DNA from 2 places in the Shewanella sp. MF05960 genome. Region 2 is predicted to be linked to the other one. Evidence: predicted binding sites of a transcription regulator. Region 2 holds the regulator's gene; the other holds the start of a gene.
What was found. The regulator MetJ, encoded in region 2, represses methionine synthesis genes. The targets are predictions, from matches to a motif close to TAGACGTCTAGACGTCTA.

Region 1: metA (homoserine O-succinyltransferase MetA) is a predicted target of MetJ. The motif match lies at 5,688-5,705, and genes of this name have one in related genera.

Annotation. Positions count from the first base shown of each region.
Region 1 covers NZ_JBOZPS010000008.1:124,009-140,484, forward strand. The annotation lists gene ACROAE_RS10185 (acyl-CoA dehydrogenase family protein) at 1-1,072, opposite strand, end outside; gene ACROAE_RS10190 (CoA-acylating methylmalonate-semialdehyde dehydrogenase) at 1,263-2,756, opposite strand; gene ACROAE_RS10195 (thiolase family protein) at 2,977-4,167, opposite strand; gene metA (homoserine O-succinyltransferase MetA) at 4,506-5,453, opposite strand; gene ACROAE_RS10205 (SDR family NAD(P)-dependent oxidoreductase) at 5,790-6,533, shown strand; gene ompW (outer membrane protein OmpW) at 6,697-7,344, opposite strand; gene maiA (maleylacetoacetate isomerase) at 7,732-8,382, opposite strand; gene ACROAE_RS10220 (fumarylacetoacetate hydrolase family protein) at 8,505-9,491, opposite strand; gene tyrR (transcriptional regulator TyrR) at 9,731-11,269, opposite strand; gene ACROAE_RS10230 (4a-hydroxytetrahydrobiopterin dehydratase) at 11,431-11,769, opposite strand; gene phhA (phenylalanine 4-monooxygenase) at 11,844-12,641, opposite strand; gene galE (UDP-glucose 4-epimerase GalE) at 12,938-13,960, shown strand; gene napF (ferredoxin-type protein NapF) at 14,251-14,736, shown strand; gene ACROAE_RS10250 (bactofilin family protein) at 14,862-15,221, shown strand; gene ACROAE_RS10255 (GFA family protein) at 15,225-15,623, opposite strand; gene ACROAE_RS10260 (DUF2982 domain-containing protein) at 15,644-16,330, opposite strand; gene ACROAE_RS10265 (YdcF family protein) at 16,331-16,476, opposite strand, start outside.
Region 2 covers NZ_JBOZPS010000004.1:275,254-291,729, reverse strand. The annotation lists gene ACROAE_RS06145 (TRAP transporter permease) at 1-384, shown strand, start outside; gene ACROAE_RS06140 (DUF1850 domain-containing protein) at 384-785, shown strand; gene ACROAE_RS06135 (manganese-dependent inorganic pyrophosphatase) at 906-1,829, opposite strand; gene ACROAE_RS06130 (YhcH/YjgK/YiaL family protein) at 2,237-2,698, opposite strand; gene ACROAE_RS06125 (alpha/beta hydrolase) at 2,798-3,856, shown strand; gene ACROAE_RS06120 (LON peptidase substrate-binding domain-containing protein) at 4,112-4,690, shown strand; gene ACROAE_RS06115 (pseudouridine synthase) at 4,765-5,766, shown strand; gene ACROAE_RS06110 (tetrathionate reductase family octaheme c-type cytochrome) at 5,830-7,224, opposite strand; gene ACROAE_RS06105 (DUF3373 domain-containing protein) at 7,280-8,992, opposite strand; gene ACROAE_RS06100 (c-type cytochrome) at 9,144-9,473, opposite strand; gene ACROAE_RS06095 (sulfite exporter TauE/SafE family protein) at 9,729-10,469, opposite strand; gene metJ (met regulon transcriptional regulator MetJ) at 10,539-10,853, opposite strand; gene metB (cystathionine gamma-synthase) at 11,064-12,227, shown strand; gene ACROAE_RS06080 (bifunctional aspartate kinase/homoserine dehydrogenase II) at 12,342-14,735, shown strand; gene ACROAE_RS06075 (3'-5' exonuclease) at 14,836-15,426, shown strand; gene ACROAE_RS06070 (VOC family protein) at 15,643-16,128, shown strand; gene metF (methylenetetrahydrofolate reductase) at 16,467-16,476, shown strand, end outside.

The DNA of each region.
Region 1 (16,476 bases), on a different contig from region 2:
GCACGCGCACATCGCGGAAGTGACGCTCAAGCGGATACTCGCGGATATAACCGTAACCACCATGGATTTGCAGCGCGCCGTCACATACTTGAAAACCTACATCGGTCGCAAAGCGTTTGGCCATGGCGCAATAGGCGCTGGCTTCTGGGTCTTGGGTGTCGAGTTTAAATGCCGCTAAACGCACCATTTGGCGGGCAGCAACCAACTCTGTTGCCATGTCGGCTAATTTAAATTGCAGTGCTTGGAACGCCGCTAACGGTTTGCCAAATTGCTTACGCTCGTTCATGTATTGTGTCGCGCGCGTTAATGCGGCCTGCGCAGTACCAATTGAACATGTGGCAATATTGATGCGTCCGCCGTCGAGCCCTTTCATGGCAAAAGTAAAACCCTGGCCTTCTTCACCGAGTAAGTTAGCGGCAGGCACGCGCACGTTTTCAAAGCTGATCAGTCTTGTAGGTTGAGCATTCCAGCCCATTTTATCTTCCGCTTTACCATAAGTGACTCCAGCAGCATCAGCTGGCACCGCAATGGCAGAAATCCCTTTAGGGCCTGCTTCGCCGGTACGGCACATCACCACGAGCAATTCAGTTTCACCGGCACCAGAGATAAACATTTTTGAACCGGTAATGAGATAATCATCACCATCACGCACGGCTTTGGTTTGCAACGATGCTGCATCACTGCCAGCACCTGGCTCAGTTAAACAGTAAGATGCTAATAATTGCCCTGTGGTTAAGCCTTCTGACCATTGTTTACGTAAGGTTTCGGTGCCCCAGGTGGTCACCATCCAGGTCGCCATATTATGAATGGTTAACATGGCTGTTGTAGCGGTACAACCGTGGGCTAATTCTTCAAAAATAATTGACGCATCTAAACGAGATAAGCCCATGCCGCCTTCTGACTCTGGCGAGTACAAAGAACAGAAACCCAGCTCTCCGGCTTTTTGTATCACGTCTTTAGGAAAGTGATGTTCTTCGTCCCATTTTGCAGCAAATGGCGCAAGTTCTTCGGCTGAGAATTGACGAGCTAAATCAGCAAATTGGCGTTGGTCTTCGTTTAAATTAAAATCCATGCTGGACTCCTAATATTGTCTTAGATGACTCTTGGGTCATTTAGTCACTTGCTCACTGCAGCTTAAGTTGCTTGGCCATTATGTAAGGGAAAACAATGGTGTGAATCAAGATAGTCTTGTTGTATTTCGATTAGATTGTCGCGATATATCGATGATGTATCGCGACAAATGGTGACTCATCACAGCACACTTATTTTAAGTTAATGCTCATGTTAGGGCCGCTAACGGCTTCTGAGTCAAACCAACGAGTGGTGATGGTTTTAGTTTCAGTGCAAAAACGCACCGCTTGCTTACCATAGGCGTGTTGGTCGCCATAGAAACTGCCTTTCCAACCGGTAAATGAGAAGAACGGTAATGGCACAGGGATAGGCACGTTAATGCCCACTTGACCCACTTCAATTTCATGTTGGTACTTACGCGCTGCGCCGCCTGATGCAGTAAAGATTGACGTGCCGTTGCCGTATGGGCTGTTGTTCACAAGCTCAATCGCATCGTCTAATGTTTCAGCTTCCATACAACACAGTACAGGGCCAAAAATCTCTTCTTTGTAAATGCTCATGTCGGTAGTGACATTGGTGAACATAGTTGGACCAACCCAGTTACCAGACTCATAACCTTCAAGGGTAAAGTCGCTACCATCGAGTAAGCAATCGGCACCTTCTGCTTTGCCCTGGGCGATGAGTTTTAACACGCGCTCTTTGGCTGCAGGGCTGATGACAGGGCCGTAAGCGGCGTCTTTGTCATCCCATAAACCTGGACGCACTTTGGCAAGCGCCTCTTTTAACTCAGGGATCCACTCTTTAGCTTTACCGACAAATACTGCCACTGAAATGGCCATACAGCGTTGACCTGCAGCGCCAACCGAAGCGCCGACCATGTTGTTGATCACTTGCTGCTTGTTTGCATCAGGCATGATCACGCAGTGGTTTTTAGCACCCGCAAAGGCTTGCACACGTTTTAGATTGTCAGTACCTGTTTTATAAATGTATTGACCAACGCCCACTGAACCGACAAATGAAATCGCTTTAATGGCTGGATCTCTTAACAAAATATCAACGGCGGTTTTGTCGCCATGAATAAGCTGCAACACGCCTTTTGGCGCACCCGCTTCAACAAACAATTCAACTAAACGCTGTGGCGTCATTGGATCTTGTTCAGACGGTTTTAAAATAAAGGTGTTACCGCAGGCAATCGATAACGGGAACATCCATAATGGGATCATGGCAGGAAAGTTAAACGGGGTAATACCCGCACACACGCCAAGCGGTTGTGTATAGCTGTAGGTATCGATATTACGCGCGACGTTTTCAACGGTTTCGCCCATCATTAACGATGCAACATTACAGGCATGCTCAGCGACTTCAATGCCGCGCCATACATCGCCTTTAGCGTCTTCAAATGTTTTACCGGTTTCTTGCGCCAAAATGGTCGCTAATTCGTCGTGATGTTCTTTGAGCAAATGTTGGTAACGCAACATGACGCGCGCACGCTCAGACACAGGCACTTCTTTCCAGGTCTTAAACGCTTCTTTGGCGCTGTGAATAGCCAATTCGACTTCTGCTGTTGTCGCGCAATTAATTTTTGCGATAACGCTGTTATTAGCTGGGTTGGTCACATCGATATTGCGATCGCCGCTGCCAAAAGTGAATTCGCCATCAATGTAATGCTTAACTTGTGTGATCATGTTGCTTCCCTCGATCCTTGAATATCGTTAGTGAGCTAGGCCCACTCGTATTGAGTGACTGCACAGGTGATGCGATTATTTTGCTTGTCAGTCTCACATGTTATGTGGCTGCATTTGCCTCTACCTGTACAGTGGTCTTGTCGAACTTAATCTTTTTAAACTTAGTCTTACATAGTCTTGTCTAATTTAATCTTGTCTAGCTTAATCTTGTCTAGCTTGCTTAAACCTCAATCGCCATGGCTGTGGCTTCGCCGCCGCCAATACAAAGCGAGGCAACACCACGCTTAAGCCCTTGAGCTTTTAACGCATAAATCAATGTGACTAACAAACGTGCGCCCGAACAACCAATTGGATGACCTAAAGCACATGCACCGCCGTTAATGTTGACTTTGTTGGCGTCTAACCCTAACTCAGATATTGCTAGCATGGTCACCATGGCAAATGCTTCGTTAATTTCATAAAGGTCGACGTCATCTTTGCTCCACTGCACTTTTTCGAACAGTTTTTGCATTGCGCCTACTGGAGCCGTTGTGAACAACGATGGTTCTTGTGAGTGGGTGGTGTGGCCTTTAATGGTGGCCATAACGGTTAAACCTAATTCGCTTGCTTTAGCGCGAGTCATTAACATTAATGCTGCGGCGCCATCTGAAATTGAACTTGAGTTAGCTGCGGTAATGGTGCCGTCTTTGGTAAATGCTGGGCGTAACGTGGGGATTTTTTCAGGGCGGGCATTACCCGGCTGTTCATCTATCTCAACCGTCACGTCGCCACGACGGGTACTTATGGTGACAGGCACGACTTCGTCTTTAAATGCGCCAGAGTTAATCGCTGCATTGGCTTTTTCGAGTGAGCTTAATGCAAAAGCATCCATTTGCTCACGCGTTAGGCCAAAGTCATCGGCAGTTTTCTGGGCAAAAGTGCCCATTGCACCGCCGGTATAAGCATCTTCAAGACCATCTAAAAACATATGGTCCATTACTTTGCCATGGCCCATACGCATCCCACCACGGGCTTTGTCGAGTAAGTATGGCGCTTGGCTCATGCTTTCCATGCCGCCCGCAACAACCACTTGGCTGCTGCCAGCTTTAATTAAATCGTGCGCTAACATCACGGTTTTCATACCTGAGCCACACACTTTGTTTACTGTTGTTGCGCCAACGCTTAATGGCAAGCCTGCACCCAATGTTGCCTGTCGAGCGGGTGCTTGACCCAACCCCGCGGGCAATACACAGCCCATTAGCACTTCATCTACGCTGTCGCCGCTTATGCCAGTTTGTGCCAAAAGGCCTTTAATCGCGGCAGCCGCTAATACTGGAGAAGCGACCTCAGACAGTGCACCCTGAAACCCACCCATTGGTGTACGTTTCGCGGCAACAATAACGATATCTTGACCTGTTTGCTCTGTACTCATAACCACTCCAATTTTGTACGCATAGAAAATATCAAAAACAATATCACACCACTTTGACGTTGACGCTAACGTAAAGCAAGTAAAAAATGGTCAAAAATGTGATGTTAATCAGATGCGGTTGTCATTGCAGATTTACACTTGATAGAAAACGAGATGAAATTCTAGATAACATTCTGTTTATATTGATATAAAATACAGGCCACCTTGGTCGCGCTAGTGATTATAGCCAAGGTTAAACTTTAGTCTACTGAGGTTTATAATAAGAGGTTATTGTGGTTAAAAACAAAAAAAGCCGCGATACCTTAAGGTATGACGGCTTTTGGATTATGAGTGGCTGATTATGGTTTTTTGTTTTCCCATGGTGTTTTTGCGCTCATGTCGTTTAAGTCATACGGCGTTAACTGATACACATAATAATTAAGCCAATTACTGACTAACAAACTACCATGGCTATGCCAACGCGCTATTGGGTCTTGAGCGGGGTCGTTATTACGATAGTAGTTTTGCGGAATGTCTGGATTTAATCCCTGGCCTAAATCGCGAGTGTATTCATCGTTAAGGGTGTCTTTTTGATATTCAGGATGACCCATGACAAATAAATTACGATTGTCACGGCTGATCGCAATATAGGCACCGGCTTCATCAGACTCGGCCAACACTTCAACCTCTGGGTGTTGACGTAACTCTTCAACATTCATCTCAGCAAATCGTGAGTGCGGCGCATAAAATTCATCGTCAAAACCACGCAACAACGGGTGTGGGTCGCTGGTGCGACTGTGATTAAATACGCCAGAGCGTTTATTTTGCAGTAGCTGACGCTTTAAGCCATACAAATGATATAAGCCAGCATGAGCCGCCCAGCATAAAAAAAGTACCGAGGTGACATGATTTTGCGACCAGTCGATAATTTCGCGAATATGATCCCAGTACACCACATCTTTAAAATCGATTTGTCCAAGCGGTGCGCCGGTAATGATTAAGCCGTCATAATTGTTATGACGGACCTCTTCAAAATCACGGTAAAAAGTATTCATGTGGTCGACTGAGGTATGCTTTGATTCTTTGTCGTGAATACGCAGCAAATCAACTCCAACCTGCAATGGCGTATTACCCAACAATCGCAGCAATTGAGTTTCGGTCTCAATTTTGTTTGGCATTAAATTCAAGATCAGCACCCGCATCGGACGAATGTCCTGATTGGCGGCGCGGGTTTCAGACATCACGAAAATATTTTCTGACTCTAAAATACCTGCTGCGGGAAGATTATCTGGAATTCGAACCGGCATACGACTCACCTTTTTGGGTTAATTAAACACAGACCATGTGTGTAGTGATAAATAAATAGGCAACGTGCTGTAAATCAATATGTTTCACCGATCACAGTTTCAGCATTCTGCAAAAAAGCTAACTGAGCACACCAAGCTGATGTCGTTAGCGATACAGATTAACGCTAGACCTTGATAACACGCGATATAAGCAATAGTCACACAAGCACTCATTGATGTCATCAATCATACACAAGGATGTCTAGAAGTCTACACGTCTTAAGTTGAATTTTTTTCTCTCTTGTTATCAAACGAGGTTATTCCTATTATGAGCCATTGATAATCATGAGGTTAACTATGTCTGTCGCGACAGCAATGATCATTGGTGCAGGCTCTCAACTCAGCCAGGCGCTAGCCAAGCAATTATCGGCACAACAAGTGTCTTTAGTGCTTTTTGTGCATGACCCTGAATCACTCAAACAATTTGCTCAAAGCCTTCCTGGCGAGGTCAGCGTTTATCCGCTCGCCATTGACCAGCCACCAATGTTAATTGAACAGCTTAATCAAGCGTGGAAGCAACATAATGGCGCTCATTTAGTGATAGTGAACACTGGGGTAAACGAATACGACCCTACGCTACCCTGGTCTATTGACCAACAGGCTATTAACGTTAATGTAATGGGGTTTGCAGCGGCCAGCCAATGTGTTTTTAAATTGATGTGTGAGCAAGGCTACGGTCAATTAGCCGCAATTAACTCCATTGCAGGGCAACGCGGTGGTCCCAATGTGGCCTACCACGCCTCTAAAGCCTTTGCAGCAAATTACCTGCAAGGGTTGAGCATGCATGCACAGCGCTTAAAGTTGCCGGTAACGATTAGCGATATTCAATTAGGCTTATTTGATAAAGCGGTGCACTTAAATACTCAATTACTCCTGTCGCCCATTGATAAAGTGGCAACGCAAATACTAACCGCACTGAAAAAGGGAAAGCGCCGCGTATATGTCACTAAACGTTGGCGTCTTGTGGCATGGATAAACCGCATACTGCCCGAATATATTTATAATACTCGCCATTGGAAACCGAAAAAGAAACGCGGTTAACTTTACGCTTGGTTAATCTTGATGGCACAAAACAAAACAGGAACCTAAAAGGTTCCTGTTTTTGTCTCTACGATATCATACCAATTCTATTAATTATGTGACCAATCAGAGTCACTCAGATTGTTCAGTTTGAGGCGCATTGTTGAAATAATGGTATAAGTCGTTAGAAGGTATAACCGACGCTAATCATATAAACCCAAGGGTCGATATCGGTTTCAACCACCACATGATCTGCCCCCATATCAAAGCTCACATCTGTAGAAATTTGCGCATACCATACCGACGCGTTCACGAGCCATTTTTTATCAATCTGGTAATCAATCCCGACCTGCGCCGCAACACCCCAAGAGTTAGACATCGACAGATTATCTAGGCCTAAATCTTTGGCATCTTGATTAAAGTCATTGTCAAAAAAGTTAGTAAAGTTAACCCCTACCCCAACATATGGACGCAGTACAGACTGTGCATCACCAAAATAATACTGAGCAACTAATGTAGGTGGTAAGTGTTTAGCGTTCGCTATAACGCCTAACTCACCTAAGGACACATCATGGCTAAATGGCGTTGCTGCTAATAACTCAACGGCAATGTTGTCGGTCAGCATATAACCAAAGTTAAGGCCTAATTGCGTGTTGTTATCAACGGTAAACTCTGCGACACCAGCAACAACAGGACTTGATTCGTTAGGCGCTACCGTTGCACTACCCGCACGAACAATTATGTCACCCGCTTGATGCGCTGCAGCACCAAAAGATAAGCCAGCAGATAGTAATGATGCAGCAACTAAACCTAGGGTAATTTTCTTATTCATTTTCAAACTCCATGACAACAATAAATAGATGTAAGCCTGTAACATCCTTAACAATTGCCGCTAACCTACCTAAGTTATTCATTAACAATATTGATTTAGATCAATAAAATTGCACTACCCCTATTGAGGTAGCATATTGCATGTCTCGAGCTTGATTTAGATCACAAAACGATCAGCAAAATAGACTAAAGATGCATTTATAAGTTAGCTTATGCGATGAAGATCATGGGCTTATGGCTGAATGGAATGTAAATGTTGAAAACACATGATGCCATAGCAAATCGTCATATTGAGTGAATGTGATATGGCATGATTGGGTCATGCAACCATCGCTAACTAGCGAGTTAGCGATGGTTTGAAAGTGGGATTTAAACTGATAGCAAAAAACTAGCTGGCGTCGTGTTGTTGTTCTGGCGCTGCATCGGCAAAGGCGGCTAATTGATTACAAGCGGTATCAATACGTACGATGTTAGGAAAGTCATCAAGCGGGACATTAAAGCGCTTTGCATTGTAAACCTGTGGCACTAAACAAATGTCTGCCAAACTGGGTGTGTCACCGAAACAAAAACGGCCAGAATACTGGCTTAATTGCGCTTCTAACGCGGTAAAACCTACTGTTATCCAATGTTGATACCAACGCATTTTATCGGCATCAGACACGCCCATGTCTTTCACTAAGTATTGCAATACCCGTAAATTGTCTAACGGGTGGATTTCACACGCAATGGCTTGCGCCATGCCACGCACAATGGCGCGATGCTCAATATTACTCGGCAATAAGGCTTCCTCTGGATACTTTTCTTCGAGGTACTCAATAATGGCCAGTGATTGCGATAAATTAAGCTCGCCTTCTATGCCATCATCAACCAGAGTGGGAACTAAATGTTGGGGGTTAAGTTGATGGTAAGCCTGTGAATGCTGCTCTCCGCCATTATTAACCAAATGCACTGAAACCTGCTGTGCCGATAACTGCTTTATATTTAACGCGATACGCACACGATACGCTGCACTTGAGCGCCAATAACCATAGAGCTTCATGTTCTATCCTCTTTTTAGTTTTAGTTGTTTGTTTTACTTTTTAATTTGTTGAGCCATTAATAACAAAAAAGGCAATAACGATAATACGTTATTGCCTCCTAAAAAATACCGCGACAGAACCTTTACGCTTTATATTCAACGACTTTTTGGTCGATAGAACCAAAAATACTCACGCCATTTTCGTCAAACATTTCAATTCGTACTGTGTCGCCAAATTGCATAAACGGAGTTGATGCTTTGCCGTCGGCAATGATTTCTAGCATGCGTTTTTCTGCTAAACAGCTTGAACCGGCACTGCGGTCATAATTTGAAATCGTGCCAGAGCCAATAATCGCACCAGCACCTAATGGACGGGTTTTAGCCACATGCGACACTAATTGACTAAAGTTAAACGTCATGTCAACGCCTGCATTTGGGCGGCCAAATAACTCACTGTTTAAATGAGTCACCAGTGGCAAATGCACCTTGCTGTCTTGCCACTTGTCGCCTAATTCATCAGGCGTTATCGCAATCGGTGAAAACGCACTTGATGGTTTCGATTGGAAAAAACCAAACCCTTTACCGAGCTCACCTGGGATTAAGTTACGTAATGACACGTCGTTAACCAGCATTAATAGTTTGATGTGCTTAGCGGCATTGTCAGCCGATACACCCATGGCGACATCATCGGTGACAATGGCTATTTCTGATTCAAAATCGATACCGTATTCTTCGCTAGCCATTTCAATGTCGGCTTTAGGTGCAATAAAGCTGTCTGAGCCGCCCTGATACACTAATGGATCGGTCCAAAATGATTCTGGCATTTCAGCGCCGCGCGCTTTACGCACTAGCTCTACGTGGTTAACGTATGCACTACCGTCTGCCCATTGATAGGCACGCGGTAATGGCGATAAACAACGTGCTTCATCAAAAGCGATGGCGTTATCCATTTGACCGTCATTTAATGCTTCATATAATTCGCTTAACTGTGGATACAATAAATCCCATGCATCGAGTAATTGCTGCATTGTTTTAGCAATGGCAGGCACCGCTACCGCTTTGGTCAAATCTTTACTGACTAACATCAATTGGCCGTCGCGACGTCCGTTGTGATAACTTGCAAGTTTCATTATTGCTCCTAAATTCTGGGTGGCATCCGCGCTTGAGATCAATTGCATGAATGGCATTGTGCATTCATTTTGATCATAAAAAGCCGAAAAATCCTAACATGTGCGCCAAATCACGCGGTATTGAAATAAATCGTAATTTGTACATTATTATTTACAGACGATAAAAAGCCACTCTAACACTGGTTTACAGGATTAAAATGAGCAAAATGCCAGCAATTAGCTGGCATTAAATCGTTACATTACTTTTTCTTACTAATATTATAATCGCGCAGTTTATTGGCAATGGCGGTATGAGATACACCGAGTTTTTTCGCCAACTGTCGCGTACTTGGATATGCAGGATACAAACGGCGCAATAAACCCGATTCATACTCTTTCATGGCTTCGTCGAGTGTGCCTTCAAACTCTTCGTCGAAATAGCCAAAACCTTCGGCGTAAGACGGCAGTTTAAGCTGCTCTACGGTTAATTCAGTTGAACCATCCCACATCGATACTGCTCTAAAAATGGCATTTTTAAGCTGGCGCACGTTACCGGGCCAGGCATAAGTAAATAAATAGTCACGGCAATTGGCTGAAATACGACGCAGCGGGCTCGATAATTGCTGGCTGTAATGCTCTAAAAACATCTCGGTCAGTGGTATCACATCCACTTTGCGTTCACGCAGAGAGGGCATGTGATAACTCAACACATGGATGCGGTAATATAAATCTTCTCTAAACTCACCCGTTTGGCATAGTTCAGCAAGGTTTTTCTGGGTCGAGCAAATAATGCGAACATCGGCGCGCACTTCTACATCGCCACCGATACGTCTAAACGTGCCGTCTTGCAGCAAACGTAACAGCTTTACTTGCGCAGCTTTAGACATTTCGGCTATTTCATCTAAAAAGACTGTGCCGCCTTTAGCTTCTTCAAATAAGCCGCGTTTCACTACGGTACCGTTGGTGACAAAGCCAAATAATTCTTCTTCAGCCACACTGTCTGGCAATGCTGCACAGTTAATAGCAATAAACGGATGTTCACGGCGCATGCTGGCATCGTGACTGGCGCGGGCCATTAACTCTTTACCGGTACCAGTTTCACCAGTAATCAATAACGGAGCATCAAGCTGGGCCATACGCTTGGCTTGCTTTAATACGTCTTTCATTTTGTCGCTATTGGCTAATACATTGTCAAAACCCGTGGTTTGGTTTTGCAGTGCATTAAATTGTTTACCCACGCGGGCTGGAGATTTAAGTGAAATCACCGCACCGGCTAAAATAGTGGTGTCATCATCGTCGGGCAAATAAATCGGCAACATTTCAGCTAGGTATTCATTAGAATTAATTTGCACACGAGTGGCCTGGGCTAACACTGGGGTTTCGCTCATCCAACGGGCAAAGTTAAAGCCTTGCACCCAATGGTTTAATGATTCGTCAACCACTTCATGCTCTGCCATGCCGAGGGTTAATAGTGCTGACTCGTTAGCAATACGAATACGCCCTTTTGAATCAGTTGAAAAAACCGAATCTGGCAAAGTTTTCAATAATGTTTTTAAGGCGTAGTGCTCTTGTTCTGATGGCATAAAAGACACGGTACGCACATCATGTACACTTTCGACTTTACGGATTTGTGGCATCAGTTCACGCAAGGTTTCGAAACTGATTTCTGCAAATTGCAAAAATAGGAAACCTTTATTACTGGCATCAATGGCAATTAAGTTAATACCATGTTTTTCAAGCACAACGAGGATGTCTTTCGCTAAACCCACGCGATCAATACAGCTGACTTCCAAACGCATATGTAACGATTCCCTATTTATTAGTGTTTTGTGACGGAAATTTGTGACAACGTTAGAGGGATATTGCTTCGGTGGCAAGTGAAGTTTACAGTAGAATTGTAACAGACAGATTATTCAGCACATTACGTTAACGTAACATGCTGAAATCAATGTGATAATATCTAGTCTAACAACTGGTCTGTCTTGGCAGCCATAATGAAATCGTTTTTGTGTAAGCCTTTAATGGAATGCGACCACCAAGTGACGGTGACTTTGCCCCATTCGGTTAATATACCTGGGTGATGAAATTCCGCTTCAGCTAAATCGGCCAGTTTATTGGTAAAAGCCATAGCCAATTTAAAATTCTTAAATTTATACACCCGCTCTAACTGCATAATGCCGTCTCGCACCTCTACTCCCCAGTCAGGGATCATCCCGATAAGCTCTGCTAGCTCTGCATCGGTGACTTTAGGTGCATCTGCTTGGCATGCTTCACACTTCATCTCGGTTAATGCGCTCATTTGTACTCCTTGGCTTAATTTAGTTATGTGTTACTTGCAGCTTAATGAGCCCAATGCTCTGCTGCTCTTAATCGTTAACCCGCTTTGGCTTTAGGCTCAAATTTCGGTGCAAACATACCGAGTTGCTGAGCTTGAGTCACCATACTCATAATATCCATACGAGCAATTTCATCTAAGTAGTCAATATTTTCAATCACGTAATAAATCGGCTGCATAATATCAATTCGATAAGGTGTACGCAGCACGTCGAGTAAATCAAACGGTTTACGCTCAGGTTTATCGCTTAATGCATACATGGTTTCACCGGGTGAACTTAAAATACCACCACCATAAATCTGTAAGGGTTCATCTTTAGCCTGCACTAGACCAAACTCGATGGTAAACCAATACAAACGCGCCAGGAACACTCGCTGCTCTTTGGTTGCGGCAAGACCTAGCTGGCCATACATATGCGAAAAGTTGGCAAACGATGGATTGGTCAATAACGGACAATGACCAAATATTTCATGAAAAATATCAGGCTCTTGCAGGTAATCGAACTCTTCTTTAGTGCGAATAAATGTCGCTACTGGAAACTCTTTATTGGCGAGCAATTCAAAAAAGCGTCCAAACGAAATTAATGCTGGCACCGCGGCCGTTTTCCAGCCTGTAGCTGCTAAAAGGACTTTGTCGATGTCGGGTAATTGCGGGATACGGTCAATCGACATTCCTAATGCATCTAAGCCATTAAGGTATGCGGGGCATGCGCGCCCGGGCATATTGGTCACTTGGCGCTGGTATAACTGCTGCCATAATTGATTCTCATGTTCAGAGTAATCAATGTAACCCTGGGCATCGGGTTGATGGGCAATATACTTTGTTGCTGCTGTCATAGGTTCCACTTTACGTAAACTTCACTCTCTACATAGTGTGCTAACGTTGTGCTTTTGTTAACTCCCTCACAGTTTATTGTGTGGTGATAATGCAGGGGTAATTGTAAACAAATACATACAAAGACCCATAATTGTCATCATTTTCAGCTGATAATTTTATGTTTATTGAACGCAATGAATGCACAGCCGACCAGTGATTTTTTATGGAGAATATCAATAATTTTGCTGGTACTTGAACTGTGATAATTTACAATGTAGACAGAACATGACTCATTTATTCACAGGACGATTAAACTATGGCAATTTTGGTAACCGGTGGCGCTGGCTATATTGGTACGCACACAGTCGTGGAACTGCTAAATGCTGGACAGGAAGTAGTCATCGTAGACAATTTATCAAATTCAAGTGTTGAAGCATTAGTGCGAGTTCGCACTATTACCGGTAAAGATGTGACCTTTTATCAAGGCGACATTCTCAATAAAGCACTGCTGCAAAAAGTCTTTGCCGATCACAGTATCGAATCAGTTATTCATTTCGCGGGCTTAAAAGCCGTTGGCGAATCTGTTGCAAAACCGCTTAAATATTACGAAAACAACGTTACTGGCACCATTATTTTGTGCCAAGTGATGGCGGAAAATAATGTTAAAAACCTGGTGTTCAGTTCATCTGCAACTGTGTATGGCGACCCAGCAAGTTTACCGATTAAAGAAGATTTCCCTACCGGTGCCACTAACCCTTATGGCCAATCTAAACTGATGGTTGAACATATTTTAGCGGATTTACATCACTCAGATAACACCTGGAACATCGCGCGTTTACGCTACTTTAATCCGGTTGGCGCACACGAAAGTGGCTTAATTGGTGAAGATCCAAATGATATTCCAAACAACTTAATGCCGTTTATTGCCCAGGTTGCTGTGGGGAAACGCGAGCAATTAAGTGTATTTGGCGATGACTACAACACGCCTGATGGCACCGGTGTTCGCGATTATATTCACGTGGTTGATTTAGCCGTGGGTCATTTACAAGCACTTAAAAAGTTACAAACCAAACCTGGTTTAGTCACTTACAACCTCGGCACAGGCATTGGCTACAGTGTGTTAGACATGGTTAAAGCATTTGAAAAAGCCTGTGGTAAAACCATTGCGTATCAAATCAGCCCTCGTCGCCCTGGCGACATTGCAGCTTGTTACGCCGACCCAAGTTTTGCCGCTGCACAATTAGACTGGCGTGCAACCCACAGTGTTGAAGACATGGCCGGCAGCAGCTGGAAATGGCAATCAAATAACCCTGATGGGTATAAATTACCAAACGCTTAACCATTTTTTGCTGCAGCTAATACTAATATTCGCTGCAGCAATGAATTCAAACCTATTCGAATAGAAATGCCCCTAATGGTTATAAATAGCCCAGTGCTCAACCATTATTGATTACAGCCAATGCTAATATGCACTGCGGCAACTAATACCAGCCTATTGACCGTCTATTGGAATATAAATGCCCCTGATGGGTATAAATTGCTAAGTGCTTAACAATTTTTTATTGCAGCTAATGCTAATATGCACTGCAATAATGATTTAAAGCCTATTGACCGTTTATTGGAATCGAAATGACCCAAGGTATTAACCAAAGTCGCCGTAACCTCTTTAGCCGCCGCAAAACCAATGTGATCCGCCCGCCGTGGAGCAAACCTGAGCAAGCCTTTACTGATAATTGCACCCGTTGTGATAAATGCATTACTGCATGCGACACGCAAATCATTAAACGTGGTGAAGGTGGATTCCCTGAAATCGATTTCAGTAATGATGAGTGCACTTTTTGTAAACAATGTGTTGAGGTGTGCCCAGAACCGGTATTTGATACCTCTTTGGCACAACCATGGACTTATGTTGCCAGTATTAAAGACAGCTGCTTAACCGCTAAAGGTGTGTGGTGCCAAAGCTGTAAAGATGCCTGCGAACCGCGTGCGATTAGTTTTACCATGGCTGTTGGCCAAGTTCCAAAACCCGTAATTGATTTCAATGCCTGTAACGGTTGCGGCGCCTGCGTTTCACCTTGCCCGGCTGATGCAATTGCATTACTCACATCAGAGTAGATTACTGCTTTTTCCGAATTCAAGTTACTTAACACTATGCACAGTTTGTGGTGTTGTTAATTTGATTTTAACGTTATATTAGCCACCCCATTTAGCCTTAAGGGCACTAACATAAGAGCACTAAGATGTTTGGTCAAAAAAAGCCTGTCAATCCGTTGAGCTTTATCGCTCAAGAATGTCATTTAACTGGCAAGCTTATTTTTAGCGGTGATGTGTTAATTGCAGGCCATGTTAGTGGCGATATTCAAGCCCAAGGCAACGTGACGATAGAGCCTAGTGGTACGGTTGCAGGCGATATCTTATGCCGCGAGTTAATGATTGCAGGTCAACTGTCTGGCGAAGCACGCTGCAAAAAAATTACTTTACATGATCAAGGCGTGTTTGAAGGCGATGCATTTTGTGAAAACATTGAAATTTTAGATGGTGGCCAATTTTTAGGTTATCGCCATCGCGATCCGCTCTCAACCACAGCCGTCACTCAATAATCGTTAAGCGGTTTTATTGGTGCTAAAACACTGGCAAGTGTCATTAATGTTCAGCCAACTAACCTGCTCATTAGTATAAATATGATATGTGGGTTGCACTTTGTTTGGGTCATCAAGTGATGCTATCGATAAGGTGCAATACTGTGGATAATCCACATGACGATAGGTCATTGTGGTACCACATTGCTGACAAAAGCCGCGGCGAATATGAGCCGACGAAGCAAACTCTGTCACCTGCCCTTGCAACCATTTCACCTGTTCAATATTAAAATCCATCCAACTCATCACAACTGCACCAGTACTTTTTCGGCATTGGTTACAATGACAATGGTCAGCATCAAATGGCATGTCAGTCGTCTGGTAGCGTATTGCACCGCATAAACAACCACCTTGTAACACCATAGTCATTACCTCTTCGCACATTATTGAAATGGCTGCTTTGCAGAAATACTCGCTTGTTGTTGCCATTGGCGTAACAGACTCACAAACTCTTTGGGATCGCGATCGACACTGTCGATTGATAAATATAAGTGATAACCCAATTGCTCATTTAAGGTTTGGCAACGATGACCAAACATCGCTAACACGCCGCGATACCGGTCTCCATTTACCACTAGCGGCGTATATTCAACGCCTAAATACCCTTCTAGACTTTGTAAATCTTCATCTTGCGTTGCTGCGGTCATCAACAGTGGCCGCTGCTCGGTTAATAAACCAGTAGCTAAACGTGGCGAAATACAATCTAAAATCGGATTGATTTTTTTAAGTTTAACGCCAATATAAGGTAGTTCTATTAATTCCATGCTTTGATTTACGCGCACATTATCAAGGCGTTGAATGTTATCCCATTCAATAAACACCTGACCGCGACGGTGAAAAAACGCCACACCTTCGGCAGTAAACTTAAAACTGACCGCTGGCTGGTACACTTTAGCCACACCTAAAATTAAGCTGACTGAACCAAGCGCAAAAAACATCATGCCCAGCGCAAACAAGCTGCCAAAACCAATAAAAACAATCAAGCTTGTTAACAGGCTAACCGCACCAAGTATGGTTAAGGTAATACCATTACGTTTTGAAAAAGGACTGATCAATAGCTCATCGGTCATTTACTTTGTCTCCTTGGGGATCGGTAGTGCAGATAACCCTTTAATCTGTAGCCAAAGCATACCGACATACTCATGAATTGAACGCTGCGACGCTAATAATTGGTCTGCATCTAAACGCCACCAAAAGCTTTGAGAAGCAATAAAGT
Region 2 (16,476 bases):
GCCTGTTTTGCCGCAGCACCCATCGCCAAAGAGAAAGGCTTAAAAATCAGTTTATGGGCTATTCGTATTGCCATTGCCGGATTTATTATTCCGTTTATGGCGGTGTACGACCCAGCGTTAATGCTTCAAGGTGGCGGAGTGCTTGCCACAATATTTGTAGTGTTAAAGGCTACGGTTGCCATTGGTATTTGGGGTGTTATTTTTACCGGCTACTTATTACAAAAACTGTATATGTGGGAGCGTATTTTAGGCTTTATTGCGGGTGGCAGCTTAATTTTAGCCACGCCATTAAGTGATGAAATTGGTTTTGGCTTGGCACTGGCGTTTATTTTGCAACACGCATGGCGCGCTCGTAAGTTAAAACGTTTGGCTCAGGAAGGCTAATGCTAGGGTTGTGTTTAGGTTTAGCGGGCAGCATTTGGGCACAGGTGCCTGCTGAGCAGATGACCTTGTCGTGGACTCATACTATTGAGAAAGTGCGTTGGGCAGAAGATTATCGTCTTTTGCCTGACGGCTTTATCCTTGAGCAAGCTAGAGTCAAAGGCAGCGGCGCCGGAATGGAAATCCCTGCAGATGCGGTGTTAATTGATGGCAGCTGGCAATATAAGCCAACGTTGCCCGTGCTGCCTATGCTAAAGCTGGGGCGCACGCCTGAGGCTGGAGATTATCAGTTGTGTGTCTCGTCTGGCAATACCGAACAACAATGTCACCCCATGAGTTACTGGGTGGGCAAGCCAACTACTGCGCAGCCGTCGATAGAACTGTGGGGCTGCGATATTAAGTAATTTGAGTTGTTATTGAGTTCTCATTAAGCCTGTTTGAGTATAAAAAAAGCTGAATCAATGGATTCAGCTTTTTTGTTTTTCATCACGGATTAGATTAACACGCAGTTAATTTTGCACGTATTAGCTTGTAAACGCGTCTTGCAGTGATGGAACCACTTGTTTCTTACGGCTTAATACACCATCTAACCATACACGACCATTAACAGTTGGCTTACCATAGGCGCGCTCTGTTAAATCAGCAGAATCAGAAACGACTAACATTTCTGAGCCTTCTTTCATGATATCGGTAAGCAGTAGTAATACGCTGTGACGGTTGCCTTCGACTTTTAGTTTAGCGATGTCCGCTTCTAGGTCAGCTTTAATGTCGTCAAAAACCGATAAGTCGATCACTTCTAATTGGCCGATACCGACTAGGTTTCCGTTCATGTTGAAGTCTTTGAAATCACGCATTACAAGGTCGCGCGCTGGCGTGCCTTCAACGGCTGATTTGACTTTAAACATGTCCATGCCGACTTCTTTAAAGTCTTCAATGCCGGCGATTTCAGCTAAGGCTTCAACGCAACGAATATCAGCAGTGGTGCAAGTTGGTGATTTAAAAATAACGGTGTCACTTAAAATCGCGCACATCATGATGCCAGCGATGTTAGCTGGGATTTTTACCTGGTAAAAATCGTACATCATTTTAATGACGGTGTTACTACAACCTACTGGACGGATCCAACATTCTAACGGAGTAGAAGTGGTTAAATCGCCTAGTTTATGGTGATCAACAATCCCAACGATAGTCGCTTGGGCAATATCGTCTGGTGCTTGAGTGATTTCAGAGTGGTCGACAATATACACATCTTCGCCAGCGTAGCTGGTTTTGTATTCTGGCGCTTCAAAACCAAATTTTTCTAAAATAAAGGCGGTTTCTGGTGATAATTCACCTAAACGTGCCGCGATAGCTGGCTCGCCGATTTGGTTTTTTAAATATGCTAATGCGATAGCACCACAAATTGAATCTGAATCAGGGATCTTGTGACCCACTACATACATTGCCATTGAAAGACTCTCCTATAAAGTTGTGCTGATTTTAACAAGGATTAATCGTCATCGCATTAAAAAATGCAGCCGCTGAATTTCTACCATAAAAAAAGCCCCAAGCGGAGAGTCTCGGGGCCTTTTTTATACTACTCAGGGTATGTGTACTTGTGGCGTGCTGTTTTGCTTTTTAGTATTGCTCATCTGTATGTTAAGTCTGCTTTGACTCTGAATATATAGGCGCTTAATGTGCAAAACGTAGCCCTAATCGTTTCATTAGAACTTATGTCACTAAGAACTTATGTCACTAAAATCTTATGTCATTAAAAACTCATATCACTCAAATCAGTCTAGCAGAACTTGCGCCAATAAGGAGTCAGACCAGCTGCTGAGTTTTTAATCATAATGATGAGCCGTCAACGCGAATGTTACACCCGCACTTTTATCACGACTTTTCGCACCTGTTGCGGTAAGGCGCTGGTGCCTGGCATATGGATGTCACCTGGGAAAAACAAGGCAAACATCCCTGCTTTTAACGGAATAAAGGCAGCATCTTGTTTATTTGATTCATAGTCGTAATTAGCATAATCGTGGTCGGCAAAATACGCTTTAGACGGCGTTTGGTCTGCTAACGGTAAATAGCCAAACTCTTCCTCGCCGCTAACCACGTATTGCACATCAATGTACTTTTCGTGTGCTTCAAAGGGCTGCGTTTCTTTTGGTTTGGTTTGGTAGTCATTTACAATGACAAAAATATCTTTGCCATCTAATGGGTAATTACCGATTTCAAGTTGGCTAAAGTCAGTGTCAGCAAGGTGCGCTAGTGCCGTGGCTAAACGAGGGCTAAGCTGAGTATAAAGGTGACGGTTTGCTAGGGTATCGACAATCATAAAAATTCCGTAAGATGTAAACGATAGAAACATGATAACTTGTTAAAGCATACAGTTTTACTGAAAAATCAGCATTAGAAAAATAAGAAGGATTGTACATTGCCTGCATTACGTTTACTTGCTGGACCTACCGCTTACGCACAAATAGAAGCGAATGGCTTAGAACAATCATTATTTACTCAGTTGTTTGCTGCATCAGGCGGGCCGAAGTGGCTTGCCATCGCTGGATTAGATAAATATTTATTCAGTGAATTTTTTCAAGGGCGAGAAGATCCGCTCTATACCATGGGGGCTTCGTCTGGCGCATGGCGTTTAGCCTGTATGGCGCAGCAAAATCCATTGGCAGCTTATGAACGCTTTGAGCATTTTTATATTAACCAACGTTATGACGTGGCTAAGCCGACGCGTGAGCAAGTGAGCGCGCAAGTGCTTAAGATTGTTGACGGTATTTTGGGCGAGCAACAGGGCGCTGATATTTTAGCAAACCCATTAATTCGACATCATATGGTGGCGTGTCGTGCACGTCATTTAAACCGCATCCATGCAAAATTTGGCTTAATGGTCGGTTTGTCGATGGCAGCGGTAAGCAATATTGTTAATCGTAAAAGTTTAGGCTGGCACTTTGAGCGGGTGATTTTAAGTCATAAAGACGCGGCATCTCCGTTTAGACGCTTAAAAGACTTACCCACCAAGCAAGTGGAACTGACTCAAGAGAATATTCGTCATGGCTTATTGGCGACAGGATCGATCCCTTTGTTGCTTGATCCCGTGAAAGATCTGCAAGGATCGCCTAAAGGTCATTATTACGATGGGGGCATTACCGATTATCATTTTGATATGCCATTGCCTGCAGCGACAGGTTTGAGTTTGTATCCTCACTTTTACCCTTACATGAGTCCGGGTTGGTTTGATAAGTCGTTACTGTGGCGCAAAGCCAAAGCTAATTATCACAATGGACTGATTTTAGCGCCGAGTAAGCAATTTATTGCCAGCTTACCCTTTGGTAAAATTCCAGATCGCGAAGATTTTAAACACCTCGATAGCGACAGTCGCATCGCTTATTGGCAACAAAGCGTGCAGCAAAGCCAGGTGCTTGCTGACGAATTTGCTGAGATAGTGGCAAAGGGTAACATTATGGATAGGATTGAACGTCTGTAACCTTGAGTGAAAATGGGACTTTTTTGTTTGAATTTGTTTGAATTTGTTTGAATTTGTTTGAATTTGTTGTTTGTGTGAAATATAGCCTAATTAAACTAGGTCTAATTAACTAGTCGAGTGCGCGCAATTGCAGGTCAATGTCGTCAGTTAGCATTATTTACGGTGCTTATGTTGTTGAAATATTGACCACTGCTACACTTATTCTATTGATTTGATTTTGGTTCAGTAACTTCACCTTTGGTGTGGGAGGCTGCTATGCAAACACAAGAAATGGCGTTATTAATTCAAGATGGCGTGTTATTGCCCGGTGGACGACTCGAGATCCGTGTTGTGTCACCGTGCGATCTCAGCATGATTGCCCGAGTGTTAAAGGGCCATTATCAACTTGCCTTTGCAGCGCTAAAAGCCAATAGCGAACTCCCTTGTTACATCACCGCCACTCGTTGCAATATCATCGATTTTAATCAATTAGCAGACAACAGTTTAAGCATTGTGATTGAAGGATCGCAGCGAGTAAAAATCTTATCCGCAGCGCAGCAGCGCGATGGCAGCTGGATTGCCCGTGCCTTACCTTGTCAAAACTGGAGCCAGGAGCCGATAGCAGGTGAGTTTGAAATTATCAGTGCGGCGCTGGAGCAATTTTATCAAGTGAACCCTGATTTACTTGAGCTGTATTCGCAAGTGCATTTAGAAGATGCCACCTGGGTTAGCCAGCGTTGGCTTGAAGTGTTACCTATGTATAGTCGCGATAAGTTAGTATTAGTTGAGCAGCCAAACTGCCATAAAACCATGGATTTTGTATTACAGTTGCTTAAATCTCATGTCGATGTGTAAGCGGTGCATCAGGGGCGATACACTGATAACATAGGGTGATTACCCTTTGCCAATGTTTGTACATAGCCCATTTTATGCCAAATTCAGACTCAAACGATTCACTCTCAAACGATTTAGCCCCACATTCAACCTCAGCCATCGCGGCGCAACCTTCGTATATTGTGCTACCTCGTGAAAGCGAATTGGCGGGTAAATCATATGCCACTGTTTTTGAGTTTTTGGTTGATCATTTTAAACAAATTGATGCCAGCGTATGGCAACAGCGCATTAATGAAGGCAAGGTGCATTGGCAACATGGTGAGTTAATTGATGCGACGAGTGAGTATCAAGCGACGGCACGAGTGTATTACTATCGTGAGGTAAAGGCTGAAACCAAAGTGCCATTTTATGAACAAATACTTCATCAAGACAGCGATATCATTATTGTTTATAAACCGCATTTTTTACCGGTAACCCCTGGCGGTAATTTCGTTAACGAATGCCTGGTGCATCGATTACGTATTGCCACACAAATCGATACCGTAGCGCCTGCCCATCGGCTTGATAAAGATACTGCTGGGGTGATGTTAATGACACTAAACCCGCTAACGCGTCATGCCTACCACCAGCTTTTTTTAGACGACAAGATCACTAAAGACTATCAAGCTATCGCAAAGGTTACTCCAGATTTATTAGCGCAATTAGCCGACAAAACCTGTGAGTTACCGCTGCATTGGACGGTTAAAAATCGTATTGTTGCGGCCAATCCTAGCTTTACTATGCAGGTGGCTGAGGGCGAGGCTAACAGCCATTCTGAAATAAGCCTGGTGGCAGTTAAAGACGGTTTGGGTTTGTTTGAGCTCAGCCCTATTACCGGTAAAACTCATCAATTAAGAGTGCATATGTTGAGCTTGGGTATGCCGATACTCAATGATCGCTTTTACCCGGTGTTACAGCCTAAAGGGCCAGATAATTATGATAAACCATTGCAGTTATTGGCCAAACGCTTACGGTTTAGCGATCCGCTAAGTGGTATTGAACACGATGTTGAGTGTCAGGGATTAGATTTGTTAGCGATGATGTTGTCGATTAAATAAAACCGCCATCGATAAGTCGATGGCGGTTTGTTTTTTAGCATTGATGCATGCTCTTTTACTCAGCTATTTAGCCGTAGCGTGTTTAACCCCTTTGCGGTTTTTCATGGGGTCGCCATTGTAACCTAGGGCTTTCCAATCTAGGCGCTCGCCTTTGTTATGGCAGTCATTACACTGTAATGCTTTGTCTTTTGGGGTCACCATATGGTTGATACGCCACCACATTTCGGTTTCAACAAAACCGTGTTTACCACTGTATTTAAGACCTTTTTCTACCATGGTTGGGTTCGCTTCCATACCTAGTTTAGCGGCGAGATCCCAGTCAAATTTATCCCAATATCCACCTTCACCGTAAGTTTTTGGTGTGAGTAAAATATTCAGTTCTGTGTCGTAAATTTGCTTACCTGTATGCACTTTAAAAGGGTAAATCTTGGCTTTAGGGTCGTTAATATTACCTAATGGATAAGCGAGTTTTACCGTTTTAGTCGGGTCAATTTTATCGCCAGCCATGTAGGCGTCGGCGTTGCCATTAAACCAGGCGTATTGTGGTGGCACATCTTTTTGCCAAATAAAGCTGCCTTTCTTTTTGTTAAAGGTATGCTTGCCATTTTCATCAGTGGTGTCTTTAAGATCTTGCCCTGCTGCAGACCAGTCCCAACGCATTTTTGTTGGTTCTACTTTGGCAAAAGTGGGAATATGACAGGTTTGGCATGCCACGGTTGCGGTATGGGTGTTGAGCTTTTTGTTTTGATGCGGCGCGTCGTCATGACAATTGACACAACCAATTTTGGTTTCTCCTCCAGGTGAAACGCCCATGGCATTACCACTGATTTGATGTTTTTCAGTCACGTGGCATTCTTGGCATTGAAAGTCATTACCGTCGGTGTCCATGTGTACATCGGTTTCGCGATCTGGATAAGACATTGACGAGTCTAAGTCGCCATGCTTAACCGCATCACCACCGCCGCCGTAAAAATGGCAACTGCCGCAGTTATCGCGTACGGGCGCACCCACATTTTGTGCCACTCTGGCTAAGTCTACTTTACCAAATACTTCACCGGCACCCGCTGGGTCTTTCATGTAAGTCCCTGTGGTGTCGTGACACACTAAGCAGTCCACTTTGGTCATGTCTTTAAAGTCGAATGTTGAATCTTTCCAACCATAACCGGCATGGCAACTTGTGCAGCGTGGCTCGTTACCCGAAATCGACACACAAAAGTTGTTAATACTGTTCTTTTTACCACGCTTGACGGTACGTCCTGGTAACTCTTGCTCTAGCTCCCATGTCCAGTGAGAAGATTTCATAAAGTCTTCGGCATGTTCTTTATGGCAGGTTAAGCATTGTGTGGTGACTTCGGGGCCATTGGCAAAGGGCCCTTGCAGTGCATCTTTATGATTAAAGGCAGCCTGAGCACTACTGCTTAACATCAGTAATACTGCCAGTGCTGTGAATGTTTTCATGATATGTGTCCTTACCCCTGAGTTTGTGCTCAGGGGGACCATTGAGAAGTTCAAGTTAGAAGTTGATGGTCAGTGATGCATTGATGTCGTAGGCGGTGTCGACTACGGGCAACATTGAGTAAGCATTGCCAGCAATCACATCGTCTACTTTTTGTGGTGCACCCACTGGAGAACCACTGCCTGTGTATTCATAGTCGTAGTACAAACCGGCTAACTTGATAAACATTTTAGGATTAATATCAAAGATATAATAAGCTTCGGCAACATGACCGCGGGTGGCTAATTTACTGCCCATAGGGTCATCTTGTGCTTGGGTGAATGGGCTCCAGTATTTAGAACCATAGTTATATTCAAGGCCAAATTTGCCGTATGGTGCAGGAATTTGCATCCCGACATATACGCCATAACCGTCTTTAGTGTCAGAGTCGACGGTTGAGGTAGGCACCATAATGATTTCTGTGCCTGTGCTGTTTAATGCCGCTTCAAATACAGCATCACTTAACATGCCACCAAATAAACCTGCATTACCTGTCGGTTCAGCACGAGTCCAACCAAGTGAGGCAAACATTTTCATGTCTTCGTCTGATTCATAGGCATAGCCTAGGCCACCTAGGTACATGTCACCAATCACACTGCTAGGCTGCACTCGGGTAACAAAGTTAAAGTTTTCAAACTTTTGCATATCTTGATACATGGTAGGCGCAAAAATACTGGCTAATTGTGTTGGGAATGCCATGGTGCCGGTGAAGCCGTCGTTTACATCTTTAGCGCCGAATAAGGTGAACTGTAAAAAGTGGTTGCCGTCGTTGATGACGTCGATATTAAATCCACCTAGATGGGTATCTTTGGTGATGATATCGCCAAATAATTCACCGTTACCGTATTGTGATTCAAAGCCCTGGCCGTAGCAAAAACGGACCGTTTGGCCTTCAATGCCGGTAATATCGGTTAAGTCATACCCTAACGTTGCACCGTCGAAGTTAAAGTTAACGAGGTGGCCAGAGGGTGTACCACCGCGAAGCTCATTTTCACGATAGTGACTTGGAGGCCCGTAAGTTGAAGGACGACGACCAATAGACAGGTATGCGCCGCTGCCATTAATGTCTTTCCAGTTAAAGTAGGCGCGCTCGACTTTTAATTCATCGCCGCTGGTGCTACCGCTGCTAGTGCCGTCCATGGTGAAGGAATTCCATGAATCAAATACTTTAACGCCTGTTGAGTCGCCCCAACTTTTGTACATCGTAAGACGTCCAGCAAAACTGACGTTATCCCACACTTTGGCATTAAGGTTTAGGCGAAGGCGGGTGGTGTAAAAAATATCATTATCGATATCTTGTTGGGTCTTTTGCCCCAATACCATCGGCATTACGCCTTGCAGCATACCGCTTTGGAATGCGGCGGCTAAATCAGGATTGGCCATCATCATTTGGCCTAAAGGTGAGCTGGCACTGCTTGGATCGCCAAATTCCCCGGCCATTGCTTTAGCGGCAAAGTCAGAAAAGTTGACGTTCATGGCGGGGTTCCAAGTGACATTTTGATAGTGCAATGAATGCACTTTAGTCCTGAAGTCACCGGTAATTTCGATTCTGTCTAATGCGCTATGACGTTCTGTTTTGTCAACGCGTGAGTTTAAGTAATCTAAATCTTCAGATATTTCGGCCAACTGCTTTTCTAGTTCGGCAATTTTTTGTACATCGGTGTCAGTTGCTACGGCTGCACCACTCATAAAGAGCGCGTTAGCAACCAGTATTGAGATAAGTGTTCTCATGATGTTTCTCCCCGTATTTGCCTAATATTGAATCAATTAAGCAAATTTTGGTTGTCAGATTCCCTGAGGCTAAGCCTCATTATTTTTTAATTCGATTCGGTTACTGGCTGATGTTGGCGTTTACTCAGAAACGTTGATCAGCTGGGCTGACTTAGCCGCAGGTTGCTGGCTGGTCTGAGTCGGCAGCATGGTCATACAAAAACTGTTGAATATCTTTTAGTTCTTGTTCAGACAATGCCTCAAAAACGGCAGGTTTTGCTTTGTGTTTGTCGCGCGAGAAGAAGCGATCCCATTGGCTCATGGTTTTGCTCATCGGGGTGAGCTCTTGACCTTCGCTATTGGCACTGTGGCAGGCTTTACATTCTTTTTTGTACAGGTGTTTACCTTTTTTAGGGTTGCCGCCATCGGCTGCCATGACCTGGCTACCGAGAGATAATGCAATAGCGACTGCGATACCAACTTTCATATAAGTGTTCATCATGTTTATCCTCTATGGGCTTTTATAGGTTGTGCCTTAGCAATATTGCTGTATTGCTTTGCTGTAAATAATGTTACCTAAAAAGAGGTATTGTTAATTTGAAGTAGATCATATTCATGAGAAAAATCTAATTGAAAAAAAGTTAATTGAAAAAAATCTAATGAACTTGTGTGACGCAGATCTATTGCTAATTTGGCTGGATGCTTGATAGGCGGGTAAGGGTATATTTTGAGATGTAAAAAGAGATCGCTTTTAGGGTTAGCTGGCTAATGCCATCACTGATTTAACCACTAAAACCGTGGCGCTGATGCTGCAGAGCACGAGAGTGGCAAGACGGGTTTTGTTTTTATCGACGTGGTTGATTAACAAACCAGAGACAAGATAGCCGCTAATGACTGACGGTAGCAGCATCAGTGACAACCACAAATGCTTTATTTCTACTAAACCGACCACGGCTAAAATGGCTAACGCAATCAGCGAACTGAACACAAAAAAGGCTGACAATGCCGCTCTAAATTGGCTGGCATCTTGTCCGGCGAGTAAAATCGCCATCGGTGGGCCACCAATCGCGGCGATGTTGCCAAAAATACCGGAGAATACTCCAGCAATAAATAAGCTTACACGGTTGATGGGGGCGGTAATCTTGTAAACACTCAGAATCACAGCAATGTATACGATAGCCGCAATAATTAAGCCGAGTATGGCTTGCGGGGCAAACAGTAATAATCCTGCGCCCACAAATCCACCGGGGATCCGCCCGAGTAAGGCGTACTGCAAGCCATTAAATTGCAGGTGTCCGCGCTCTCGGTATAAGGTCATTGCCGAAATGGCAAATCCCATGACAATTATGGGGACAGGGACAAGTTGGGGATTCACAATATACAGCAGAGGGCTTGCGACAACGGCTAACCCAAAGCCAATTAAGCTTTGGGTTAGCGCGCCAAAAAAAACGATAACTGATGCCAGTATCAATGTAGATGGATCGATAAATGACATCATAAGTTCTCTATAAAAATATCACGACTTCTTATTAGGGTCGCTTCAAAGTCTGTTGATTAAGTCTGTGGGTTATTCCATTTCTTCCCACTCAATACCCATCTCATCCATTAACTTTTTCGCTTCACTTGGAATGCTATCCGGTTCATCTTTGGATAAATCACCGTCATGAGGTAATGGTTGGCCTGTGTATGCATGCAAAAATGCCTCGCATAACAGTTCACTGTTGGTCGCATGACGCAGATTGTTTATCTGGCGACGGGTACGCTCATCTGTCAGTACTTTTAATACTTTTAAAGGGATAGAAACTGTAATCTTTTTTACTTGTTCATTCTTTTTGCCGTGTTCGGCATATGGGCTGATATATTCGCCATTCCACTCAGTCATTAACTTACCCTTAACGATAAATACGGGGCAGATTTTAACCCCTTACAATCTCTAGTCAAATTATTGCTACTATTTAGTGACGATTGCAAATAGATTTCTTTATGTTTAGACGTCTAAACGTCTAATTTAGGTTGACGTACGCTAACCTCTTAGGTAAATTTGGACGTCTAGACATCTATTTTGTGTGTTTGTGAATTTTTAGGAGTCTTTATGACTAAGTATCAAAGCGCCACATTGGCCGTTCGCCAGGGTATAGAATCAGACACACAACATGGAGCCGTAGTACCACCGATTTATTTATCGACAAATTATTCGTTCGACGGCCATAAAAATCCGCGCGAATTTGACTACAGCCGATCAGGCAATCCTACTCGTTGCATATTAGGTGACGCGCTGGCAAAACTTGAGCAAGGTGCAACCGGAGTGGTGACATGCACAGGTATGGCGGCCATTACATTGGTGACCAGCTTACTCGGCCCTGATGATTTATTAGTGGTTCCGCACGACTGTTATGGTGGCAGTTATCGCTTGTTTACCAATTTGGCTAAAAAAGGCCAATTTAAATTAGTGGTTGTCGACCAAACCGATGCTCAAGCATTGAGCCAAGCGATAGCGCAAAAACCTAAAATAGTGTGGTTAGAAACCCCGTCAAATCCATTACTGCGCGTTGTTGATATTGAAGCGATTAGCCGTGCTTGTCGTGATGTAGGGGCATTAGTTGCGGTAGATAACACCTTTTTATCACCCATTTTACAGCAACCGTTATTGTTGGGGGCTGACATCGTTATTCACTCAACCACTAAATACATTAATGGCCACAGCGATGTGGTTGGCGGTGCGGTTGTAGCCAAAGATCCTGAAGTAGGCGAACTGTTACATTGGTGGTCAAATACCCTTGGGTTAACCGGTTCTGCGTTTGACAGTTACTTAACCTTACGCGGTTTACGCACACTAGCAGTGCGTATTCGAGAGCATCAACGTAACGCACAAAAGATTGTAGAACTACTTAATGCCAGCGACGTAGTTGCTAAAGTGTACTATCCCGGTTTAAAAGACCATCCAGGTCACGAAATTGCGGCAAAACAACAACAAGGCTTTGGTGCTATGTTAAGTTTTGAATTGCAAGGTGGCGAGGCCGAAGTGGTGGCATTTTTAAATGCGCTGACATTGTTCAGTGTTGCTGAAAGTTTAGGCGGAGTGGAAAGTTTAGTCGCCGTTCCGGCCACGATGACCCACAGAGCAATGGATGCAGAAGCACGCCAAGAGGCTGGTATTAAAGACACTTTATTGAGACTATCTGTCGGCATTGAAGATGCTGAAGATTTGGTTGCTGATATTAAAGCCGGTTTAGCCGCAGTTGCAGCAATTAAATAGCCTGAACTTGGGTAAAATTAGCTTAATTTACGTTTATGTTAGCTGTAGTTTTCGTTAAATAAAGTAAAATAGCGGTCGCAATAAAAAAAGTCGTAGTTGTTTAAGGAGTGCGTAATGGCGCGAGGTCATTTACATAAGTTTGGTGGTTCTAGTTTAGCGGATGCTGATTGCTATCGTCGTGTTGCCCATATTTTACTGACTCATGGTAACAGTGATGATCTTGTGGTGGTGTCTGCTGCCGGTAAAACCACTAACTTCTTATATAAATTACTCAGTTTGCGCGACAGCGGTCAACTTTGGCAAGAAGAGCTGCAAGTGCTCATTAGTTACCAACAAACCTTAATTGAGCAACTATTGTCAAACGAGCAGGCGCGTGATTTACGTGAGCGCTTGTCTACCGACAGAGCGCAATTAGTCAGCTTGTTGTCTTTAGAGCAGCACAACGATTATCAGTTAAACCAGGTTGTGAGTTTTGGTGAACGCTGGTCTGCACGCTTAATGGCGGCATTACTGCGCGAAACCGGCGTGGCTGCAACGCATGTTGATGCCTGTTCTATTTTGGTTGCCGACGAAGGTTCAGTGCCTAATATTTTAGTGCAAGAGTCGCGTGACAAGGTGCAAGCTTTGTTGGCTTTGCATCCGCAAGAGCGTTTAGTGATTACCGGTTTTATTTGTGCTAACCGCCATGGTGATACCTTATTGCTGGGCCGTAATGGATCTGACTTTAGCGCCACGCTAATTGCTAGCCTGGCTGATATTGAACGTGTCACCATTTGGACTGATGTGGAAGGGGTATTTAACGCTGACCCTAACAAAATTAATGATGCCAAATTGCTTAAAAGCTTGTCTTTAGCAGAAGCTGATCGCCTTGCGCGTTTAGGCTCGCCTGTTTTGCACTCACGTACTTTGCAGCCATTATTTAACACCGATGTGAGTTTAGCCGTACGTTCAAGCTACGCATCTCACACCGACTTTACCTTAATCGCTCCACTGAGTTCATCGGCTAGCGCACCTGTGGTGACTAACCTCAATGAAGTGGTGTTATTTAGCTTTAAACTCAACACCGAGATTGCACCACTGCTGGCTATTTTAGATCAAGCAGGCCTGACGCCATTAGCATATTGGGAACTCGCCCAACATAAATTTGAGCTGGCATTTACCCTAGAAAGCCAAAAACAGGTTCAAGCACTGTTGGTCAAACATGGCGAGCAATGGGCGATTGATGAATTAGCCATACAAACTGACCTTGGATTGGTGGCGTTAGTCAGTGCAGATGCACATCATTTTAGACGCAGCTTTGCCCGTTTATTAAGCCGCGATGCCAAACCTGTTTATCAAGACTCGTTAAGCTTAGTGACCTTAGTGCCACAAGCGCAGGTGAGTTTATTAACCCAAAAGGTGCATCGTCGCTGCGCCGGTCCCAGAATGCGCATCGGCGTGTTGCTGCTAGGTGTCGGTAATATTGGCGAAGCATGGGTCGATTTATTTAAGCGTGCCAGCCAAACATTAGATCGCGAACTTGAAGCGTCGGTAGAGCTTATCGGCGTGGTTGGGTCGCAAAAGGCATTAATTTCAAATGACGGTATACGCCTTAATCATTGGCAGCAAGATTATCAAGCCCATGCCAAAGATTGGGATTACGACTCATTGTTTGAGCAATTAGCACAATTGTCTTGTGATGAAATTGTCGCGTTAGACATCAGTGCCAGTGCCACATTAACCTTGCAGTATCCTGAGCTATTTGCACGTGGCATTCACGTGGTGAGCGCAAATAAACTGGCGGGTTCTGGGCCATTACCTTTTTACCGTGAATTAAAGCAACAGCTCAGTAATCGTCGGTTATTTTGGCGTTATAACGCCAGTTGTGGGGCGGGTTTACCGATACAACACGCCTTAAACGATTTGCGTAATAGTGGCGATACCATTGAAGCGGTCGGCGGAATTTTTTCGGGTACCTTATGTTGGTTATTTGAAAACTACGATGGCAGCAAACCGTTTTCTGAATTAGTTCTAGAAGCGCGCGGTTTAGGGATTACCGAACCCGATCCGCGAGACGATTTGTCTGGCCGTGATATGCAGCGTAAATTGCTGATTTTAGCCCGTGAGATTGGTTTAGCCGTTGAGCTCGATGATATTACGTTGAATTCATTAGTGCCTAAGGCATTAGCAGAGTTGTCATTAGACGATTTTTTACCGCGTATTAGCGAGTTAGATGATGACTTGTTACAACAATATGTTGCAGCCGCTGAGCAAAATAAAGTGCTGCGTTACGTGGCCTCGTTAGACAAAGTCGAGGGTAAACTGCAGGCCGAGGTCGGTTTGCAGTGGGTAGACAATAATCATCCTTATGCCAACTTAACCCCAGGCGATAATGTGTTTGTTATTCGCAGTGCGTTTTATCAAGGTAACCCATTGATTATCCGCGGGCCAGGTGCTGGGCGAGAGGTCACCGCAGCCGCAGTGCAGTCAGATTTAGTGCATATTTGTAAAGACTTACTGCAAGAGTAATATTGATTAAAAAGACCATGTTGAATGGTCTTTTTTTTCGTCCTCTATTAGTTTTTCGTCCTCTATTAGATAGTGCTGCTTACGATTAAAAGGATATTAAATGCAAAGGCCAACAAAGGAGCAAATTCGAGATTTACCACTTTATGAGGGTATTGGTCTTGATAATATCATCGTTGTCACAAACACCGCTGACGCGATTAGTGCAATAGCAGAGTTAAAAACACACTCTTGCTTAGGCTTTGATACCGAGAGCAAACCTTGTTTTATAAAAGGTGAGGTAAGCGATGGACCTCATTTAATTCAAATCGCCACACAGTCCAAAGTATTTTTATTTCCTACTCAGTTTTATGAGCACTTCACTGACATTGCTAAAATACTGTCGGATCCTACGATAAAAAAGGTGGGGTTTGGGTTAAAGGAAGACAGAAAAATACTCTTGAGAAAATTTGGCATTACGTTAACCAATACAGAAGAGCTTTCTTCAAAAGTGATGCGCTTTGCACGCGTTAAACAACGTGTTGGCGCTAGAGTTGCGGTTGCGATGTTTTTTAATCAACGACTATCTAAGAGTGCACAACAATCCAATTGGTCAATATTCCCTCTGCATAACCATCAGAAAAAATATGCGGCAAATGATGCCCATACTGCATTACTCATCGAGCTCGAAATTGAAAGACAGAGCCAGCAGTAATCTTAGAAATATGGCACCTTTCACCACTCCATAGGTTTTATTATTCTTAATATTTTCTCTTTTTTGCCGAACGTAGCTACAGAATAAACTCAAAAAAACATAAATATTTATTATCAAATTAATAAAATTTGATAATTTTTATTAATGTCGTGTTCGCCGTAAGATTACTCCATCGAAACAAATGACGAATCGATTAATCGTTTTTAGGAGTAAGTTATGAAAATGAATCACGTAGGTTTAATGGTTGGCGACATGGATAAAGCGGTTGAGTTTTATACTAAAGCGCTAGGGTTACGAGTGGTAATGGGTAACACTAAAGTGCAAGAAGAGCGCAAAACGGCGATTGGCAGAATGTGTGTCGCTGTATTTGGTGAAGGCTTTAAAGGTTTTAACATTGCGCACTTAGTCACCACCGACGGTATTGGTGTAGAGCTATTTGAAATGGTTGATCGCCAAGAGCGCCATGATGTTGATTTTACGCGTCTTGGTATTTTCCACTTCTGTTTGCAAACCGATGACTTTGAAGGTGCAATTGCACGTACCGAACAATATGGCGGCAAGGTGCGTATGGACATTATGCGTTACCACCCTGAAGACGATGGCAAACCCGCTAAAATGGTATATTTAGAAGATCCGTTTGGTAACCTATTTGAATTCTACTCGCATACTTATGAAGAAACGTACGCTACTGATTACGAGTAAGTTATACCGTTGAACCTCACCCCCAAAGCGACCTTAAAGGTCGCTTTCTTGTTTTATACCAATCCGCATTAATAAATGACCACTCAGAATACAACCAGCGACTTCAATCGAGCCTTTAAAATAGATTCATTTGAATCGGTTTTATTTATGGGAGAAGTGTTATGCCACTAAATCGTGTGATGGATGTTTTTTTAGCTTGACTTAGCATGCAGTTAAACTAGTATATGGACATATAGACGTCCAAACGGCTAAATGGTTAGGTTGAAATAAACTGAATTTAGTCCAGTTAGCCGCTTGGTATAGACTCCGAAGTGTTACAGAAGTTGAAGGAATACATTATGGCTTTTC